DNA from 2 places in the Oceanimonas doudoroffii genome. Region 1 is predicted to be linked to the other one. Evidence: predicted binding sites of a transcription regulator. Region 1 holds the regulator's gene; the other holds the start of a gene.

Region 1 (7,107 bases):
GGCGACCTGGGCATGATCGACAGCCGGGACCTGGTGCTGGCCCTGTCCAACTCCGGTGAAAGCGAGGAAATCATCGCCCTGCTGCCGGTGCTCAAGCGCCGGGGCATGAAGCTGGTGTGCATGACCGGCAAGCCCGAGTCCACCATGGCCCGGGAAGCGGATGTGCACCTGTGCACTCGGGTCGAGCAGGAAGCCTGCCCGCTGGGACTGGCCCCCACCGCCAGCACCACCGCCACCCTGGCCATGGGTGACGCCCTGGCGGTGGCGCTGCTGGAGGCCCGCGGCTTTACCGCCGACGACTTCGCCCTCAGCCACCCGGGCGGCGCCCTGGGCAAGCGGCTGCTGCTGCGGGTGGCCGATATCATGCACAAGGACGAGCGGGTGCCCCGAGTGGGTCTCGACACCCTGATCATCGAGGCGCTGCTGGAGATCGGCCGCAGCGGCATGGGCTTTACCGCCGTGGTCGATGGCGAAGGCCGGCTGGCCGGCATCTATACTGACGGAGACCTGCGCCGCACCCTGGACCACAAGGTTGACGTGCACAACACTCGCATCGCGCAGGTCATGACCCGCAGCTGCACCACTGTGCCCGCCGGCATGCTGGCGGCGGAAGCGGTCAAACTGATGGAAGAGAAAAAAATCAGCGGCCTGCTGGTGCTGGATGATGACCAGCGCCCGATCGGGGCCTTTAACATGCACGATTTACTACGCGCGGGAGTGATCTGATGACGGTACAAACCCTCTATGGCGCCGTGACCAAGGACGTCTGGCGCCGGCTGAAAGACATTCGCCTGCTGATTTGTGACGTGGACGGCGTCTTGTCCGATGGCATGATCTACCTCGGTAACGACGGCGAGGAATACAAGGGCTTTTCCACGCGGGACGGCTTTGGCATCAAGGCATTGCTCAATGCCGGCATCGAAGTGGCGGTGATCACCGGGCGCAGCTCGCGCATCGTCAGTGAACGCATGGCTTCACTGAGCGTGCGCCATGTCTATCAGGGCCAGAGTGACAAGATGCACAGTTACGGCGAGCTGCTTGAGCGCCTGGAACTCACCCCCGAACAGGTGGCCTATATCGGCGACGACGTGGTGGATCTGCCGGTGATGCAGGACTGCGGCCTGGGGGTAGCGGTGGCCGATGCCCACCCGCTGGTGCTGCAGCGGGCCGACTACACGACCCGCACCGCCGGTGGCCGGGGTGCGGTGCGCGAACTGTGCGATCTGCTGCTGGCGGCCCGCGGCCGGCTGGAGCAGGCCGAGGGCATGAGCGTATGAGCCGCCAGACCTGGCTGTTTGGCGCCCTGTTCATCATTGCGCTGGCCAGCTGGCAGTGGTTTCGCAACGATACCGAAGCGCCGGTAAACCCGCAGGATTACCAGCCCGATTTCGTCGCCACCAACCTGGCCAGCGTGCAGTACAACCGGCTGGGGCTGCCCTACCGGGGCATGCAGGCGGAGTACGCCGAGTACTACGAGCCCCTGTCCATGACCCTGATGAAAAAACCTGTTATCTTGCTCTATTCCCCCGATGGCCAGCCCCAGTGGCGGCTCCGCGGTGATGACGGCACCATCAATACCGGCGACAATGCCGTGCTGACCGGCAATGTCGTGGGCAATGGGCTGCAACCGGATGCCCTGGTGGAAACCCTGACCACCGAATATCTGGAACTGGACTTTATCAATAACCAGCTGCGCTCCAACCGGCAGGTGCGGCTGCAAAGTCCGCAATACCAGGCCGAGGGGCTGGGTGTGCTGGGCGAGCTTGATCAACAAACGGTGGAATTACTGAATGAAACCCGGGCAACTTATTTCAATCCTTAGTCTTGGCGGCCTGCTCGGCCTGGGTCAGGCCCAGGCCAGGGACAGCGACTTTCGCCAGCCGGTGACCATAGACGCGGGCCGTCAACTGGTAGAGCTGGCCGATGACAAGGTCACCTTTATCGACAAGGTAGTGGTCAAGCAGGGCAGCATAGACGTGCGCGCCGACCAGCTGGTGGTGATCCGCAATGAACAGGGCCTGCAGTCGATGACTGCCAAGGGCAGTCCGGCCACCTACGAGCAGATCCTCAACAACGGCAAGCCGGTGCATGCCGAGGCGCGGGAAATTCACTACGACATGCGCGCCCGCACCATCACCCTGATTCGGGACGCCAAGCTCAAGCAGGATGACAACATCGTCACCGGCTACCGTATTCGCTACTTTATCGACAAGGAGCAGATGGAGGCCGAAAGCCAGGGCGGCAAGGACAGGGTCACCACCATCTTCCTGCCCGAGCAGGTGCAGAATTTCGACGAGCAGGACAAGAACTGAGCATGGCGATACTGAAAGCGCGCGGCCTGCAGAAAAGCTACAAGGGCCGCAAAGTGGTGGCCGACGTCAGCCTGACCGTTAACACCGGTCAGATCGTGGGTCTGCTCGGCCCCAACGGTGCCGGCAAGACCACCTCCTTTTACATGATTGTGGGCCTGGTCCAGCGGGACGCCGGCAGCATCACCATCGACGGCCAGGATATCAGTCACGAGCCCATGCACGTGCGCGCCCGCTCCGGCATTGGCTACCTGCCCCAGGAGGCCTCGATTTTTCGCCGCCTGAGCGTGGCCGACAACCTGATGGCGGTGCTGCAGACCCGCAAGGATCTGAATGCCGACGGCCGCAGCGAGAAAATGGAACAGCTGCTGGAAGAATTCAACATTACCCATATTCGCGACAGCCTGGGAATGAGTCTGTCCGGCGGCGAACGGCGGCGGGTTGAGATCGCCCGGGCGCTGGCGGCGGATCCGCGCTTTATTCTGCTCGACGAACCCTTTGCCGGTGTGGATCCCATTTCGGTGATAGACATCAAGAAAATCATTCTGCACCTCAGGGACAGAGGACTGGGCGTACTGATCACCGATCACAATGTGCGCGAGACCCTGGACGTGTGCGAAAAGGCCTATATTGTCAGTCATGGGCACCGCATCGCCGCCGGCACACCGACGGAAATCCTCGCCAACGAGCAGGTCAAAAAGGTTTATCTCGGCGAACAATTCAGCCTCTGAAGGCACCGCAACCCGCGGTTGATATGGAAGGACGTTTGCATACATGAAGCCGACTCTTCAGTTACGTCTGGGCCAGCAGCTGACCATGACGCCCCAGCTGCAGCAGGCCATTCGCCTGTTGCAGCTGTCCAGCATGGAGCTGCAGCAGGAAATTCAGCAGGCGCTGGACAGCAACCCCCTGCTGGAGCAGGAGGAAGCCGACAGCGTCAAGGTGGCCGACAACCGCAACGAAGAGCAGATGGCCGCCGACACCGCCATGGAGCGCAACCAGCTGTCCGAAGACTTGCCCATGGACACCAGCTGGGAGGAGGTTTACACCGCCTCTCCGGTCAGCGGCGGCGCCGGCCTGCCGGAAGGGCTGGAAGACAGCGTTTACCAGGGTGAAACCACCGAGAGCCTGCAGGACTACCTGATCTGGCAGATGAATCTGACCCCTTTCAGTGACACCGATCAGGCCATCGCCATGGCCATAATCGATGCCGTCGACGACGCCGGCTACCTCACCGCCGGTATCGACGATCTGCTGGAAGCGGTATCGGCCCGGGAGCTCGGTATCGAGGCCGACGAAGTGGAAGCAGTGCTCAAGCGTATTCAGCACTTCGACCCCATCGGCGTGGCCGCCCGCAGCGTGCAGGAGTGCCTGTGCATTCAGCTGGAGCAGTATCCGCCCGACACACCCTGGCTGAGTGAAGCCCGCGCCTTGCTGGCCCAGCACATGGACCTGCTCGGCAACCGTGACTACCGCAGCCTGCAGCGCAAGACCAAGCTCAAGGAAGACGAGCTCCGGGAAGTGCTGGCGCTGATTCAGCAACTGGAGCCCCGCCCCGGCAGCAGCATTATTCAGGGTAACTCCGAATACGTCATTCCCGATGTGGTGGTCACCAAGCGCAGCGGGGTCTGGGTGGTGGAACTCAACCCAGAGGCCATGCCCAAGATACGGCTCAACCAGACCTACGCGGCCCTGGCCAGCAAGCCCCGCAACAGCGAGGACGGCCAGTTTATTCGCAATCACCTGCAGGACGCCAAGTGGTTTCTCAAGAGCCTTGAAAGCCGAAATGAGACGCTGCTCAAGGTTGCCAATTGTATTGTTGAACAACAACAGGCATTCTTTGAATATGGAGAAGAGGCCATGAAGCCCATGGTGCTGAACCATGTGGCGGAAGCGGTGGAGATGCACGAATCCACCATCTCCCGGGTGACCACACAGAAGTTCATGCACAGCCCCCGTGGCGTGTTTGAACTCAAGTATTTCTTCTTCAGTCATGTGGGCACCGACGACGGGGGTGAGTGTTCGTCCACGGCAATTCGCGCCCTGATCAAGAAGCTGGTCGGGGCCGAAAACCCGGCCAAGCCGCTGAGCGACAGCAAAATTGCCCAGCTGCTGGCCGACCAGGGGATCAAGGTGGCCAGGCGAACCATCGCCAAGTACAGGGAGTCACTGGCCATTCCCCCTTCCAATCAGCGCAAACGCCTGGTTTAAAGGCAACGACAGAAGGAAGACGTTATGCAAATAAATCTGACCGGACACCATGTCGAGATCACCGATGCCCTGCGTGATTATGTGAACAGCAAGTTTACCCGGCTGGAACGCCATTTCGATCACATCACCAATGCGCACGTCATCCTTAATGTGGAAAAAATGCAGCAAATCGCCGAAGCCAAGCTGAACGTCACCGGCGGCGAGCTGTTTGCCAACTCCCAGCATGAAAACATGTATGCGGCCATCGACAGCCTCATCGACAAGCTGGATCGTCAAATCATCAAACACAAAGAAAAACTCAAGCAAAAATAACCATGGAAGTCGCCGACATACTCAGCAGGGGCTGCACCCGCAGTGCAGTCCCCTGCACGAGCAAAAAACGTGCTCTGGAAATTATCAGCGAGCTGGCTGCCGAACATCTCAATATCGGCAGCCAGCCGCTTTTTGACTGTCTGCTGGCCCGAGAGAAAATGGGCAGTACCGGCATCGGCAATGGCATCGCCATTCCTCACGGCCGGATCAGCGATGACAACAAGGCGACTGCCGTACTGCTTACCTTTGCCGAGCCGGTGGAGTTCGACGCCATCGACAACCAGCCGGTGGGCTTGGTGTTTGCCCTGCTGGTACCGGAGCAGGAATGCAAGCAACACCTCAAGACCCTGTCGCTGATCGCCGAGAAACTGAGTAACAAGCAGGTGTGCCGGCAATTACGTCAGGCCGGCAGCGATGAGGAACTCTATCAAATCATGATTTCAGCCTGAGGATAGCAAGATGCAGCTGGTGATCGTCAGTGGCCGTTCCGGTTCGGGCAAAACCGTGGCCTTGCGGGTACTTGAAGATCTCGGCCATTACTGCGTCGACAACCTGCCGGTGGCGCTGCTGCCGGAGCTGGTGCGGCTGCGCCGGGACAAACCCGGAGCGGTGGCGGTAAGCATAGACGTACGCAACCTGCCCGACAGTGCCGAGCAGCTGGAAGCCTTTCTGGCCGAGGTGCGAGCCATGGATGACGTTCAGCCTTCCAGCATCTTTATCGACGCCGACAATTCGGTGCTGATCCGCCGCTTTGGGGACACTCGCCGGCTGCATCCGCTGTCCCGCCACAGCCTGACCCTGGACGAGGCCATTCGCGAAGAAACTCATCTGCTGGCGCCACTGTCGTCGGACGCGGACCTGCGCATCGATACCTCGTCCTTAAGCATTCACGATCTCAGCGAAATCATTCGCGAACGCATCCTCGGCAAGAAAGAAAAGGAATTGAACTGGGTGTTCGAGTCCTTTGGCTACAAATACGGCGTTTCCAAGGACGCCGACTTCGTGTTTGACGCCCGTTTTCTGCCCAACCCCCACTGGATTGCCGAACTGCGCCCCTTTACCGGCCAGGATCAGCCGGTGGCCGATTACCTGAGCAGCCAGCCCGAGGTGATGAAATACCTGTGGCAGCTGGAAAACCTGCTGATCACCTGGATGCCCCACCTGGAACGCAATAACCGCAGCTATGTCACCGTGGCCATCGGCTGCACCGGCGGTCAGCACCGTTCGGTCTTCATCGCCGAACAGCTGGCCCGGGTCTTTGGCCAGATGGGCAAAAGCGTGCAGCTACGTCACCGTACTCTGGAAAAGCGCAATGCCGAAAATTGAACGCGACCTGCAAATCGTCAACAAGCTAGGGCTGCACGCCCGGGCCGCCATTCAGCTGGTGCAGCTGACCCAGCAATTCGACGCCGAAGTCACCGTGTGCAACCAGCAGAAAGAGGCCCCCGCCAACAGCGTCATGGGCCTGCTGATGCTGGAAACGGCCCAGGGACACGCCATTCGCGTGGTGGCCGAGGGCCCGGAAGCGGAAGCCGCCATGAATGCCGTGGCCCGGCTGGTGGCGGATCGCTTTAACGAGTCGGAATAACCCGACGGATCCGCCCCATGACAGAGTCCACCGATCAAACCGGCACCACGGACCACCTCGAGGCGGTCACCCAGGCCCTCAACAGCGGCATGTTTGTGCACGTGCGCCGCATGCTGCAGCAGATGCGCCCGGGGGACGTGGCCTGGTTGCTGGAATCTTCACCCGCTCCCAGCCGAAAGGTACTCTGGCAGCTGATCGATCCGGACGATTACGGCGAGATCCTGGAAGAGCTGTCGGAAGAGGTGCGCGACGGCATCATTCGGCTGATGGAGCCGGAAAAGCTGGCCATCGCCCTGGAGGACATGGAGTCGGACGATCTGGCCTATGTACTGCGGGATCTGCCCGAGCAGCTGTTCAACCAGGTGCTCACCGAAATGGACGAGCAGGATCGCCAGCGTGCCGAGCTGGCGCTGTCCTATCCGGAAGACACCGCCGGCTCGCTGATGAACACCGAATTCATCAGCCTGCGCCCCGATGTCACCATAGACGTGGTGCTGCGCTACCTGCGCCTGCACAGCGAGCTGCCGGAAGGCACCGACACCCTCTATGTGGTGGATCCGCATAACCGTTTGCTGGGAGACATTTCCCTCGCCAGCCTGGTGGTACAGTCTCCCACCACCACGGTGGCCGAGGCCATGGACACCTCGGTGGAAGCCATTCCCCTGACCATGACCGACACCGAGGTGG
Region 2 (7,107 bases), on a different contig from region 1:
AGCCAGAAGGGCCGGGTTTCATGGGGCTCGCCGTCCAGATCCCGGTACAGTAAAAAGCCCAGCACCATGCTCAGCAGCGGCAGCGGCGACAGCCAGATAAAGTTGAGGCCGTCAAACCAGCGGGCGCTGACCTGTTCGTTGTCCAGCACCATCCACAGGCTCAGCGCCAGCAGAATGACCATGATGGCAAGCACCAGCCGGCGTCCCAGGTGGGCGGCCCGGGTCAGCACGGGGTCCCGGCTTTTCAGCACCAGGTAGCAGCAGGCCAGCAGGGAATAGGCCACCATCAGCGCAAAGCCGGTAAACAGGCTGAAGGGGCTGAGCCAGTCAAGGGCGCCGAGCTCTCCCGGCGCGGCGTCCACCCCCTGCACCACGGCACCGAGAATGGCCCCCTGGCAAAAGGTGGCCACGGTGGAGCCGAGCCAAAACGACTTGTCCCACCAGGGCTTGGAACGGTGTGACTTGAACCGGTATTCAAAGGCCACGCCGCGAAAGATAAGCCCGATCAGCATGATGATGATGGGCGTGTACAGGGTGGCCAGTATGCCGGCATAGGCGGCGGGAAAGGCGGCGAACAGCACTACGCCGCCAAACACCAGCCAGGTTTCGTTGCCGTCCCACACATGGGAGATGGAGCGCATCATGTGATCCCGCTCGCCCTCACTGCGAAACCAGGGGTAAAGAATGCCGAGGCCGAGGTCAAAGCCGTCCAGCACCACATACATCAGGACCGCAAAGCCCAGCAGCAAATAATAAAACAGCGCCAGATCCATCTCAGTTCTCCACCACGTCGTGTTGCAGTTTCTTCACCCAGGCCAGGGCAAAACCGGGGGCCTTGATGCCAATCATGTGTTGCTCCAGGCGGGCCATGTCGGGCGGGCCCTTGCGGATCAGCTTGGCCATGAAATAGAGGTATACACAGAACAGCAGGCTGTAGGTCAGCACAAACAGGGTCAGGGAAAACAGCACCCGCTCCGCCGGCAGCGGCGACACCACCTCCATGGTGCGCACCAGGCCATGCACCAGCCAGGGCTGACGGCCCACCTCGGCCACGTACCAGCCGGCTAGGGTGGAGATCACGCCGGACGGGATCATCAGCATCATCAGCCACTGAAAAGGCCGGCTTTCAAAATGGCCGTTCTTTCTGCGCAGCCACAGGCCCCAGAGGGCGGCACCTATCATCAGCACGCCCAGGCCCACCATGATGCGGAAGGAATAAAAAATCAGGGGCACATAGGGGCGCTCGTCGGCGGGTACCGACTTCAGGCCCTGCAGCTCGCCGTCCAGCTCGTGGGTGAGGATCAGCGACGCCAGCTTGGGGATCTTGATCTCAAAATGATTGGTCTCGGCCTCCATGTCGGGCACCGCGAACAGCAGCAGCGGCGCGCCGCGCTCGGTTTCCGGCCAGATCCCCTCCATGGCCGCCACCTTGATGGGCTGGTGCTCTTTTACGTTGAGGCCGTGAAAATCCCCCACCAGGGCCTGCACCGGTGCCAGCAGCAGCGCCGCCCACAGTGCCATGGACAGCCCCTTGCGGCCAAAGGCCAGATCCCGTTTTTTATACAGATACCAGGCGCTGACACCACCGATAAGGAAGGTGGCGCTAAGCATGGCCGCCAGCAACATGTGGGTCAGGCGGTAGGGCACGGACGGATTGAAGATCACCTCCATCCAGCTGGCCACCTCAAAGCGGCCGTCCACCAGCTCGTACCCCGCCGGGGTCTGCATCCAGGAATTCGCGACGATGATCCAGAAGGCGGAGATCCAGGTGCCGACCGCCACCACACAGGTGGAGAAAAAGTGCAGTCTTTCCCCCACCCGCTGCCAGCCAAACAGCATGACCCCGAGAAAACCCGCTTCCAGGAAGAAGGCGGTCAGCACTTCGTAGGCCATCAGCGGCCCGAGCACGGCACCGGTGATTTCGGAAAAGCGGGAGAAGTTGGTGCCAAACTCGTAAGACAGCACGATGCCGCTCACCACCCCCATGCCAAAGGTGATGGCAAAAGGCTTGATCCAGAATTTGGCCAGCTGAAAATACACCGGATTACGGGTTTTCAGCCAGAGCCCTTCCCAGATAGCAATGGCGGTGGCCAGGCCAATGGTGATGGCCGGAAAGATAATGTGAAAACTGACGGTAAAGGCAAACTGTATTCGCGACAGTATGGCGGCATCGAGCTCCATGGATCCTCCTTAACGGGCCAGTTGGCGGCGTACCAGGGCCGGCAGGCCCGCCATCAGAAGAACGATCACAATAGCGGAAAATTCCATCAACAGGGCGGTCATGTTCATTTGGGTTATGCTCACTTGCTGGTTTGGTGATGCATACAAAGCACAAAGCGTGCCAGCCTGTTAAAAAGCACGCCCCGCCTTGTCCTGGATCAATAACGACGCGAAAACTTGTGCTCACTGACAACAGGGTTTACAGTTCCAGACGCTCGAACTGTCAATTTCATTTACACCGGAAGCCACGGTTGCCATGCCCCTGGAACTCGCCTTTGAACTCATGATGATGCTCACCAGCGGCTGCGCCCTGCTGGTATCGGCCTGGTTGTTCTGGCGCGCCCGCAGCCGGCGCAGCATGAAGGCGCTGGCCGGCTTTGGGGTGATGATGGCACTGTGGTGCGCCGGCCATGTGGCGGTGTTTTACGGCCTGGACACCCTGGGCATGGCGCTGATCCTCGCCAACCCGCTGATGCCCACCTTTTTTCTCGACTTCGCCATCGGCTTCGTCAACCAGGGGCCGGGACAGCGCCCCTGGCTGAGCCGGCTGGCGCGCTATCGCGGCCTGCTGTATGGCGCCGCCGTACTGGTCAGTATCATCACCCTGTGGCAAGGCGGTGGCGGCATCATCGCCTTTGGTCCCTTTGAGCACTATTTCGTGTTTCAGGGCAGTGGCTGGTTCAACATCGGCTACACCATTTTCATCGGCGTGCTGGCTCATGCCCTGCTGCTGTGGGGCTTTGTGCACCACAAGGGCAACCGGCGCCGCTCCATTGCCGCCATGTTCGCCGCCGGTGCCTGGGGCCTGCTGCTGGCCACCAGCTTTATCTTTCCCTCCCTGGGGCTGCACTGGTACCCCTGGCCCATGTTGCTGCTGCCGAGCTATGTGCTGCTGCTGGTCTACGGCGTGGTGCGTTATCAGATGCTGGAAATCAACGCCTGGGCCAACCGGGCGCTGCTGTGGATTCTGATGACCGGCCTGTTGCTGGGGCTGATGGCACTGTTCAGTGCCATGGCCGGACGGCTGGGCATGCAGGCGCTGGCCGCCGTGCCCCAGTGGCAGTTGTGGCTGTATTCACTGCTGTTGCTGATGCTGGCTCTGGCGTTATACCGGCCGGTAAGCGCCCTGGTGGAGCGCTTGGTCTACCCGGGCAGCCGGCTTGATGAGCAACTGCTGGAAACCTGGCTGGCACAGCTGCGCGACGCCAGCGGCTGGAATGCCCTGGCCCAGACCGCCGAGCGCCTGCTGGCCCGGCAGATGGGCCAGGCGGTCACCATACGCCTGCTGACCCAGACGCCGTTTTACGAACCCGGCCCCGGGCTGGAGCTGTGGTGCCTGCATCATGCCCAGGGCTGGCAGTTCCGGCTCAAGGGCTTTGATGACGTTACCCCCGGCATGCGGCTCACCGCCGAGGTGTTCGGCTCCCTGCTGGCTACCCGCTGTGGCCTGCTGGAACGCTCGCTGCAATTGGCCGAAGCCGAGCGCAAACGGGTTTCGGAACAGCACCTGGTGGAGCTGGGCGGGCTGTCGGCGGCCATGGCCCACGAGCTGCGCAACCCGCTCAATATCATCTCCATGGCCACCGCCGGCCTGGACGCCGAGCGCAAGAACATGATTCAGGATCAGCTCAAGCGCGCCGACCGGCTGATTGCGGATCTGCTGACCTATTCCGGCCAATTGCAGATCCAGGCCCGCGCCGTGCCCCTGGAGCCCCTGCTGAAAAGCCTGCAACCCCAGTTCGACTGGCAACGAGTGCAGTTTGATTATGTGCTGCCGGCAAACTACACCCTGTGGGCCGATGCCTACCGCCTGCAGCAGGTGCTGACCAACCTGATCGACAACGCCCTGGCCTTTGTACGCAACCAGCCACAGGGTCATATTCGGCTGGAAGCCGGAGACGCCCCCGGGGTGTTGTGGCTGCACAACAATGGCCCGGCCATCGAGGCCGACATGCAGGGCCGGCTGTTCCGCCCCTTTGTAACCCGTCGCCAGGGCGGCAGCGGCCTGGGCCTGGCCATCGTACAACGCATCATGGAAGCCCACGGCGGCCATATTCGCCACCGCAACGACGCCGGCTGGCCGGTGACCTTTGAATTTTCCTTTCCCGAGGAGCCCGCATCATGACCATGGCCCGCATTGTGGTGATCGACGATGAACCCGCCTTTCGCACCCTGAGTGCCCAGTGGCTGCGTTCGGAAGGCTACGAAGTCCATACCGGCGCCGATCTTGACGAGCTGCGTGCCCTGCTGGGACGGGTGGATGCGGATTTGATCCTGCTGGATCTGTCCCTGCCGCCCCTGTTTGATCCGCACCACACCCTGGCCGCCCTGCCCGAATTCACCGACAGGCCGGTAATCATTCTCACCGGCCACGGCGAGCGCGAGCTGGCGCTTGAGGCCCTGCGCCAGGGCGCCTGGGATCTGCTGGCCAAACCCATGGATCCGGATCTGCTGGCGGTGGTGATTCGCCGTGCCATTACCAAGCACCAACTGGTGCGCGAACTCAACAGCCTGAAAACCCGCATGGGCCGGCAACATCCCATCAGCACCCTGATTGGCGCCTCCCCGGCGATGAACACCATTCGCGCCCTGGTCGGGCGCATTGCGCCCACCGACGTGCGGGTGCTGGTCACCGGGCCCTCGGGCACCGGCAAGGAAGTGATCTCCCGCGCCATTCACGATCTCAGCACTCGAGCCGATGGCCCCTTTATATCGGTGCACTGCGGCGCCATTCCCGCCGAGCTGCTGGAAAGCGAGCTGTTCGGCCACACCAAGGGCGCCTTTACCGGTGCCGACCGCAACAAGGACGGCCTGCTCAAGCTGGCCGACGGCGGCACCCTGTTTCTGGATGAGATCGGCGACATGCCTCTGGCCATGCAGGTGAAATTGCTGAGAGTCTTGCAGGAAGGCAGCTTCTATCCGGTGGGTGGACGCACCCTGGAAACCATCAACGTGCGAGTGATCTCCGCCACCAACGCCAGCCTGCCCGACCGGGTAGCCAGTGGCGAGTTTCGGGAAGACCTGTTTTACCGCATCAAGGGCGTGACCATTGAAACCCGCCCCCTGGATGAACGGCCGGAAGACATTCCGCTGCTGGTGAGCCATTTCCTGGAGCTGCAGGCTCAGGGCTGTGGCCAGCCCCCCCTGCACCCGGACTCGGCGGCCTTTCACTGGTTTATTCAGCGCCGCTGGCCGGGTAATGTGCGCGAGCTGAAGAGCACCCTCGACAGCGTGGCCGCCATCGCACAAGGGGGGATTATCACCCTGGACGACATCGCCCTGCTCTATCCCGACGCCCGGGAGCAGGCGCCGGCCCGGCCCCAGCCTGCTGGAGACACCCTGGACGCCCAGGTGCGGGCACTGGAAATTGCCCTGATCACCGATGCCCTCACCCGCCACGACAACAACCGCACGCACGCCGCCCAGGCCCTGGGGCTATCGCGCCAGGGCCTGCTGAAAAAAATAGAACGCTACGGATTGTAAGCTGCATACCGCTCGCCCCCGGGTGCCATATGCCGGCAGAAAATTCGGCATATGCCCCCCATGTCCGGCATCGCAACGGGCAATCAATGGGTCGCAATCAGAAAAGCATTGCTGAAGACCCGGCTTAACAAACACAGATGAGAGATACATTCCTCTTACTCATCTGTCGAGTCTGATAAGTCACTTGATGATAACAACTTGTTAATAAAAAATGCATCAAAACAGACAGTGATGCAGATTCACTGCTGCCTAAATTGGACTTGTTGATACGGCCAATTAAAACCTGACCGACAATTCACCATTTAAAAAATGAATGCACCGTGGTCAGGGCATTAATAACAACCCTACGCCTTTTTAATCAAGCTGGGCAATTGAGGAATGAGCAATGGAAAAAATCGCTGAGCTGTTACACCAATATCGTCAGGGTAAAGGATTGCCCGCTGCGTTCTACACCTCAAATGAAATATTTAAATTTGATGTTGAGCAAATATTCAAGAAAACCTGGATTTATGTTGGTGTGGTATCCGAATTCAAGAAAAAAGGCGAATTCAGGGTTGTGCAGGTTGATAATAACTCCATCATACTGGTGCGGGATGAACAGGGAGATATTCGTGCCTTTCATAATTCCTGCCGCCATAGAGGCGCGCAAATCTGTGTTACCGAAAAAGGCAATGTACCCAAACTGGTGTGCCCCTATCACCAGTGGGTATATGGCCTGAACGGCGATCTGATTTATGCCGGGCGCATGGGAGAGTCGTTTTCCTGCAAAGGCAATGGCCTCAAGCCCGTCGCCATAGAGTCCATTGCCGGCCTGCTGTTTATCAACCTGTCGAAAGACCCTTCCTATGCCGATATTGAGAAGATGAAGACAGATCTGGCGCCCTATGTCGGCTTCTATCAACTCGACAGGCTCAAGGTTGCCAAGGAAATCGACATCATCGAAAAGGCCAACTGGAAGCTGGTGGTGGAAAATAACCGGGAGTGCTACCACTGCAATGCCAACCATCCGGAGCTGTTAAAAAGCTGGCCGCCTTTTGGTGCCGGTTTTGGCTGGCCGGACGACCCTCGGGAAGCCGCCGCCATTGCCAAAAAAATCGATGAGGCCTATGCAGTCAAACGCCCCTTGTGGGACAGCATGGGCATGACCCACGAGCCGCTGGATCTGACCGCGGATCGCTGGTACCGGGCCATGATGATGATTCTGGAAAACGGCGCCCTGTCGCAGACCATGAACGGCGAGCTGGCCTGTAAAAAGCTGCTGCCCGGATTCACTGAGCCGGACAACAGCGACCTGTCCATGTGGACCCATTTCAACTCCTGGCATCACTTTATGTGTGACCATGTGGTCACCACCATGGCCATTCCCATTTCAGAAAGCGAAACCCTGGTGCGCACCCGCTGGCT

What was found. The regulator sigma-54, encoded in region 1, starts transcription at its own class of promoters, with help from an activator protein. The targets are predictions, from matches to a motif close to TGGCACNGTTTTNGCTT.
Region 2: the regulator sigma-54 is predicted to act here: its motif matches at 2,328-2,344, upstream of B6S08_RS08125 (cytochrome ubiquinol oxidase subunit I).

Annotation. Positions count from the first base shown of each region.
Region 1 is NZ_NBIM01000005.1:143,285-150,391, forward strand. It holds gene B6S08_RS14080 (KpsF/GutQ family sugar-phosphate isomerase) at 1-726, shown strand, start outside; gene kdsC (3-deoxy-manno-octulosonate-8-phosphatase KdsC) at 723-1,277, shown strand; gene lptC (LPS export ABC transporter periplasmic protein LptC) at 1,274-1,822, shown strand; gene lptA (lipopolysaccharide transport periplasmic protein LptA) at 1,791-2,312, shown strand; gene lptB (LPS export ABC transporter ATP-binding protein) at 2,315-3,040, shown strand; gene B6S08_RS14105 (RNA polymerase factor sigma-54) at 3,084-4,520, shown strand; gene hpf (ribosome hibernation promoting factor) at 4,545-4,832, shown strand; gene ptsN (PTS IIA-like nitrogen regulatory protein PtsN) at 4,835-5,281, shown strand; gene rapZ (RNase adapter RapZ) at 5,292-6,158, shown strand; gene B6S08_RS14125 (HPr family phosphocarrier protein) at 6,145-6,420, shown strand; gene mgtE (magnesium transporter) at 6,438-7,107, shown strand, end outside.
Region 2 is NZ_NBIM01000001.1:1,755,219-1,762,325, forward strand. It holds gene B6S08_RS08120 (cytochrome d ubiquinol oxidase subunit II) at 1-773, opposite strand, end outside; gene B6S08_RS08125 (cytochrome ubiquinol oxidase subunit I) at 775-2,181, opposite strand; gene B6S08_RS08130 (sensor histidine kinase) at 2,477-4,345, shown strand; gene B6S08_RS08135 (sigma-54-dependent transcriptional regulator) at 4,342-5,703, shown strand; gene B6S08_RS08140 (aromatic ring-hydroxylating oxygenase subunit alpha) at 6,089-7,107, shown strand, end outside.